3 regions of the Effusibacillus dendaii genome follow, and region 1 is predicted to be linked to each of the others. Evidence: riboswitches for the same ligand, from Rfam matches in the RefSeq annotation. Region 1 holds a riboswitch; each other region holds the start of a gene.
The links. Region 1 has a riboswitch for cyclic di-AMP ahead of skT53_RS17265 (DUF3055 domain-containing protein). Riboswitches for the same ligand answer to the same signal wherever they lie in the genome.
Positions count from the first base shown of each region.

Region 2: it holds a riboswitch for cyclic di-AMP, as region 1 does, so the genes downstream of both, skT53_RS07765 (3D domain-containing protein) here and skT53_RS17265 (DUF3055 domain-containing protein) in region 1, are expected to answer to the same signal.
Region 3: it holds a riboswitch for cyclic di-AMP, as region 1 does, so the genes downstream of both, ehuB (ectoine/hydroxyectoine ABC transporter substrate-binding protein EhuB) here and skT53_RS17265 (DUF3055 domain-containing protein) in region 1, are expected to answer to the same signal.

Region 1 covers NZ_AP023366.1:3,251,959-3,254,154, reverse strand. Annotated here, with positions in the region: partial or broken gene skT53_RS17270 (LrgB family protein) at 90-643, shown strand; partial or broken gene skT53_RS17265 (DUF3055 domain-containing protein) at 773-1,030, opposite strand; cyclic di-AMP (ydaO/yuaA leader) riboswitch at 1,229-1,360, opposite strand; partial or broken gene skT53_RS19285 (SAM-dependent methyltransferase) at 1,490-1,612, opposite strand; gene skT53_RS19280 (O-methyltransferase) at 1,564-1,809, opposite strand; gene skT53_RS17250 (4-oxalocrotonate tautomerase) at 1,870-2,064, opposite strand; gene skT53_RS17245 (2-keto-4-pentenoate hydratase) at 2,104-2,196, opposite strand, start outside.
Region 2 covers NZ_AP023366.1:1,432,165-1,434,360, reverse strand. Annotated here, with positions in the region: gene skT53_RS07770 (aminotransferase class I/II-fold pyridoxal phosphate-dependent enzyme) at 1-748, shown strand, start outside; cyclic di-AMP (ydaO/yuaA leader) riboswitch at 806-969, shown strand; gene skT53_RS07765 (3D domain-containing protein) at 970-1,752, shown strand; gene skT53_RS07760 (hypothetical protein) at 1,849-2,196, shown strand, end outside.
Region 3 covers NZ_AP023366.1:1,588,985-1,591,180, reverse strand. Annotated here, with positions in the region: gene skT53_RS08720 (hypothetical protein) at 1-279, shown strand, start outside; cyclic di-AMP (ydaO/yuaA leader) riboswitch at 487-630, shown strand; gene ehuB (ectoine/hydroxyectoine ABC transporter substrate-binding protein EhuB) at 841-1,746, shown strand; gene ehuC (ectoine/hydroxyectoine ABC transporter permease subunit EhuC) at 1,780-2,196, shown strand, end outside.

The sequences.
Region 1 (2,196 bases):
TAAAGTATTGAGAACCTAAAATATCATGCAAAAGCAAGGAGGGACGGTATTCCTCTTACAGCTGTATCCGTTAGGATCCAACCATACGAATGAAAATCATGAAAATCATTGCACAAATTGCGTTTTTATACGCTGTTTCATTTGTTGGAGATTGGCTGCACAACTTGCTGCACTTGCCGATTCCGGGCAGTATTATTGGTTTTTTTCTATTATTGGTCGCGCTTGTTGTCATTCTTGTCTGTTTTCAAATCCCGTATAGTACCTATATGATTGGAGGGCAATGGAGTAACCTCCTGTTAGGACCATCCGTTGTTTCTCTTGCCTACCCGTTATATAAGCAAAGGAACATCTTAATCAAAAATTTGCTCCCGGTTTTAGGCGGATTCCTCCACTGGCCGCTGTATTTGTCATGATCGCAGGATTGACTGGTCCCGTCTTTGGCCCCTATATCTTCAACTGGTTCAGAATCAACAATTTTTTGGGTCGGGGAATCGCACTGGGCAGCGCGTCGCATGCGATCGGAATCGCGAAGGCTTTTGAATATGGAGAACAAACGGTATCGATCAGTTCCGTTGCGATGACGTTGAGCGCGCTCTCTGGCTCTGTTTTTGCACCTTTGATTGTTTGGCTGTTTTATTTGTGAGAACTTCCAGAATCAGAGCACATCAAACATGAATTTCGGATCGATTTTTGGATAAATTGAAAACGACCTTCTCGAAAGAAGGTCGGATTTTCCACAGACGTGTGTCTATAGCAGCAAGGTTTCCGATGCTTAATACTCCGAGTGAAGCAATCGATCAGCAAGCGGTTCCTTTAAGAAATTTGATAAGCGAACGGCATCTGCCTTACTCAAGCCAAACGTCGCAACAAGGTGGTCGAGGTTGTCCATGTCGTCAATAGCCAAAATCGCGCTTCGATTCGATTGAAGACAAGTCACCAACGTTTTTCCGAAAAAGTGTCCGGTGTATGTCAACGTAAAATCGAATCGGGTTCCGCCAGATACGAATCCGACATGACGCGTGCGGGTCGTTTCCTCGTGATCTAAAAAAGGCTTCTACCGAAGCATATTCGCGGTCAAGCGGCGTCTATTAGAGGAAACCTTTTTCGACAGCCGAAAGTATAAAAATGGTGATGGAATATCACATTTTTATATTTTCTAAGCTGTTAAAAAACCCCCATAGGAAAAATCCCTACGGGGCGTAAAATTAAGAAATTGGAACAATGTCCTCACTCCTCTCTTAAACACTTACGAGGTTAGCTGTCGGATTCGGGCTTAAGAGATTGCCCTACCGATCGATCGACCGGATTCACCCCAAAATTGTTTCCCCCGCTTCCTTTCGGAATTCAGCGGCCTAGTTAAGCCTCCACTAATATTTACAAGTGAACTCATCGCTTGATCCGATGGTACCGTTACGGTTGCTCCATCGTCCTGCAGTCTTACAAATCCCTGATAGGCCGTAATCCCCAATATTCCTTTATGAGAAAGCATGTTATCCGCTACTATCAGTCCTCCTGACCGGAGTTTCGGCCATACCATCGCGAGGTAAAAAATGTATTCTTCCTTCACTGCATCGATAAACACAAAATCCCACGGGCCCTCGAGTGATGCCACCGTCTGTAAAGATCTCCCTCAATCAACTCAATGTATTTGTCGAGTCCCGCCTTTTCAAAAGTCTGTTTGGCCAATTCAATCTTAAAAGAATCGTTTTCGCAAGTGTACACCTTACCCCCGTTGGCTCTTGCGGCATCAGCCAGAAACAATGTCGGATAACCGCCTGATGAGCCAATCGGCAGATAAAAACCGTCCAATCAAAACAGATCAGACGGTCTTTAAGTCGGATAGGGAACTATCGTCCGGGAGGTACGGAACTATCGTCCAGGAATGTCAGAAACAGGCGTACCCGCGATTCCCCAGTGCGTTTTGGGAACTTCCGAAACCACAACGCGAACGTTTTCTTTCGGTACGTCTAACGTGTTTACGATCGTATCCGTTACGTCACGAATCATCTGCTTGATTTTTTCCTCCGGTCTGCCCTCAAGCATCTGAATTTGTACAAATGGCATATCGCACAGCCCCTTTTTATTGGATTTTTGGCTCAAATTTTACTCGGTCACCTGAAACCCGATTTCTCCCAATCCATCCAGCTTGGCGCTTACCGTATCGCCAACATGCAACAGGATGGCTTCTGTCACACC
Region 2 (2,196 bases), 1.6 Mb from region 1:
TGTCTTGAATGTGAAAGAGGGATTGGTCAATCCGAACCATGTGCAGTCGATTCTGTCGATGCTGACCACTACGTCCACCTCCTATGTGCTGTTGGCTTCGCTGGATACAGCGAGGAAACATTTGGCGATCAACGGTCACGATATGCTTGACAAAGCACTCGAACTGGCGGATTATGCCCGCCAAGAGATTAACCGAATCGACGGACTGTATTGTTTCGGCAAAGAAATTCTGCACAACTCATCCGTTTATGACCTGGACCCCCTGAAATTAACCGTTTCCGTTGTGAAATTGGGGATTACCGGGTATGATGTGGAGCGTATTTTGCGGGAAGAGTTTAATATTGAAGTGGAATTGTCGGACCTCTACAATATTCTGTGCATCGTGACAGGCGGCGATACAAGGGAAACGATCGATGCTTTGCTGAATGCCCTGCGTCGGATTGCGGAGCGTCATGTGTACCAAACCGGGAAACCGATGGTACAGGTGCGTCTGCCGGAAATTCCACGGTTGGCCATGTCGCCTCGTGAGGCGTTCTATTCAGAAACAGAGGTAGTTCCTTTTGATGAAGCGATCGGACGGACATTTGCCGAATTGGTAATGGTGTATCCGCCGGGAATTCCCATCCTGATGCCGGGAGAAATTGTCACTCGCGAGAATATTGAGTATATCCGGGAACATATGAAAGCGGGGTTGCCGGTGCAAGGACCGGATGATCCTGACATTGCACAGGTGAAAGTCGTAAAATAAGCTTTTTTCCAGCAGATTCCTAATGATTTTTTACTTTCAATTTCGTATAATTTACAGGAATTTTACAAGCCGAATCCGCGCATGCGTGACTTTGTTCGCATGCTGAAGTACGGAGGAACCGTTTTTTGGGGTGAAAGGACCGGAGAGCAACGATTTTCCGGAACAAGGGTACCTTCTACCGAACCCGTCAGCTAACTTCGGAGGCTTAGGAAGGAGACTGTATGTTACGTATTAAGGCTACATGTGCTTTGTTTGCATTCCTTTTTTTACCAGTTGAAGGGCAAGCCCATCACGTAGGGGATCTGCCTGATTTGATCAAATTGGCCGATTTGTCCAGTAAAGTGGATGATCGGCAGACAGGCCAATTTTTATCTCCGGCAATAGTCAGTGCCGGACAGCAAGCTGCCCCTCAAAATAGTGGACAAGTTTTTCCGGTAGGCGAACAAACGGTTCAACCAGTCGGAAAAGCTGTTCAACCGAACGAACAAGCTGCGCAATCGAACGGAGAAATGGCGCAGTTGGGTGGACAAACTGCTCCCCAGAGCGATCAAGCCGCCAGTCAAAACTACCGGCCGAATACGGTTGCTGTTGACAGTACGCATATAGCAGCAAGCCGCAGCGGTCTTTCCGCGTTGAGAGAAGCGACTCCAACCGTTGTAAAAGTGGCGCAGACAGTTGGAACGACCGAAGGAAAAACATTGGCGATGCGGGCCACCGCATACGGTCCATCTGATGTGAATTGGAAAAATGGCGGCAAGACCTATTCCGGAACGACTGTCCGGCAAGGTGTCATTGCTGTTGATCCAAACGTGATTCCTATCGGGACAAAAGTTTGGATTTCCGGTTACTCAAATCCGAATCTGCCGCCAGATGGCTTTCAGGCGGTAGCGGAGGACACAGGCGGGAAAATTCGCGGCAACCGGATTGACATATACATCGATACAGATGCGCAAGGTATCAGTCAATTTGGCGTACAGAATGTTCAAGTTCGTATGTTAAACTAAAAAGTTCCAATCGAGAAAGGGGCCTGTATAATCAGGTTCCTTTTTTTGCATTCTAGAAAATGGAACTGAAATCGTTAGGATAGAAAGAGGGATTGCATGAAACGCGGCAGCGGGCGGATAATCAGATTCTTTCAACTTTTTATTCTATGCCTCAGTCTCTTACAGGTTACGCCTGCGGCCGCCTGGGGGCAACAGGAGAATCAGGTGATTGTGGTGGTCATTCCCGGTTTGAAATGGGACCTGTTATCCAGCCAGGCGACACCTCATTTACTGGATATGGCGGCCGCAGGCGGCGCGGCTAATGTATCGATCCCTGTACGTAAAACGGAGGGGATTGAGGCGGCAGAATCCCTCATTCGACAAACAGGTGGAAGGGTGGAACGGATCGGACCGGAAACAGTTGGCGAAGAACAGATGTACAAGCGATATTTGGCTTTGCGCGAC
Region 3 (2,196 bases), 1.7 Mb from region 1:
CGAAAAGGAATATTGCTGCAGCCGATCCCGGTACATGCTTCGGCGAACCGTAAAGACAGCCAGGTTGACTTTACAACGGCGGATCGACCGGCTGCGATGGATGCGGAAACGGTGTTCCTGCCTTTCTTGCTTCCGCTTACCACTTTATTTTCGCTGGGCGCATATGGAGGGTATGGCACACCATACGGATACGGGTACGGCAGACCGTATGGATTCGGTAGGCCTTATGGTTATGGGTATGGAGCACCGTACGGGTACGGTGGAGGTTATTGGTGGTGACAATCGCGAATGACCGGATTTGAGGAGCAGACAGGGCAGGATTTGGGAGGAAAAGTCTGGATATAACTGATAATTCCGGCTGATATGGGGAGAGACAGTCTCAGCTGAAATAATCAGAATATTTCCGGGGTGAATGGAAAAAATCGAATGTGTTATCATAAGTACAACAAATAAATGAATGGTTTATTCATTCAACGTATTTATTATTAAACAAACAGGCTGAATTCCATTGTATGGAAGCGGGGGAACCAAGTTCCTGGGGTTAATCCTGGCTATGCCAGGAGGGATGTGAGAAACTTCTCTGCCATCCTACCCGACAGCTAACCTCGTAAGCTAACGCAGGGAAGATCCAAGATTGCAAATCGGCGGGATGCAGACTATTTTCTTTTTCTGCCGCTTTTGCCAGGTCGCGGATTCGGTCGTTGTATTCATCTTTTGGTGATGCGCGCGTCAGACCGGTGCAGACTTTTTCTTGGAACTTCGGTTCCGTGAAAAAGCAGCACCGGTCTTTTTTGTTGCATGGCCTGGATGTGCGAGATGAGATCAGAAAGGAGAAATGAAATGAAAAGCAAAACTTTGCAATCAAAATGGGCTGCGATGTTGACCGGTGTTCTGGCTGCCGGGCTTTTATTGGCAGGATGCGGCGGCAGCACAAGCGGGTCGGCGCAAGATTCCGGCAAACAGGAAACTGCGTTTGAAAAAGCAAAACGGCAGGGGTATGTGACAGTCGGTTTTGCCAACGAAAAACCATACGCCTATGCGGCCCCGGACGGCAAATTGACAGGTGAAGCGGTTGAGGTCGCGCGCGCCGTTCTGAAAAACCTTGGGATCAAAGAAGTAAACGGTGTATTGACCGAATTCGGGTCGTTGATTCCGGGGCTGAAAGCAAAACGTTTCGACATCATTACGGCGGGTATGTATATTACGCCGGAGCGGGCGAAGCAGGTCGATTTTGCCAATCCTGAATACAGTATTGGGGAAGCGATTGCCGTTAAGAAGGGGAATCCGATGAATCTTCACAGTTATAAGGATATTGCCGCCAATTCAGAAGTGAAAGTTGGTGTAATGGGGGGCGCCATCGAGATCGATTATCTGAAAAAGAGCGGGGTGTCGGATAGCCAAATCGTGATTGTATCCGATCAGCCTTCTGCCATCAACGCTCTGCAGGCCGGACGTGTAAACGCCATTACAATGACCGGTCCTTCTTTGCAGGCAGTGATGGATTCAGCGAAAGATCCTTCGATTGAGAGGGTCATGGATTTCGAACAGCCGGTGATCGATGGTAAAAGTATACGCGGTTATGGGGCTGCCGTTTTCCGCCAAGGGGACGATGATTTCCGGCAAGCGTATAACGAGGAATTGAAAAAACTGGAGGATTCAGGCGAACTTCTGAACATTCTAAGCCCGTTCGGATTTACCAAGCAGGAACTGCCGGGCGGTAAAACGGCAGAAGAATTATTGAAATAAGGAAAGGGGTGCAGAACCATTTTTCCGACTGACCTGTTTACACCCCTTCTGCACGGGGTAGAAGTGACTCTGCAAGTAATGGCCTGTTCTGCGGTTGCAGCTTTGCTCCTTTCATTCACCGCTGGGTTGTGTCGTTTGTCAAAATGGGCATGGGTGCGAATGGCTGCAGCCGTATATGTGGAATTTTTTCGGGGTACTTCATTGCTGGTGCAAATGTTTTGGCTGTTTTTCGCTTTGCCAATATTGGGAATTGAACTGGAGCCGATGACAACAGGTGTTCTGGCGTTAGGACTGAACTATGGCGCTTACGGTTCGGAGATTGTCCGTAGTTCGATTCAGGCGATTCCAAAAGGGCAGACGGAAGCTGCAATCGCGTTGAACCTGACCTCGTTTCAGCGGATGCGGAGCGTGATCCTCCCGCAAGCGTTTACTCTGATGCTGCCCGCTTTC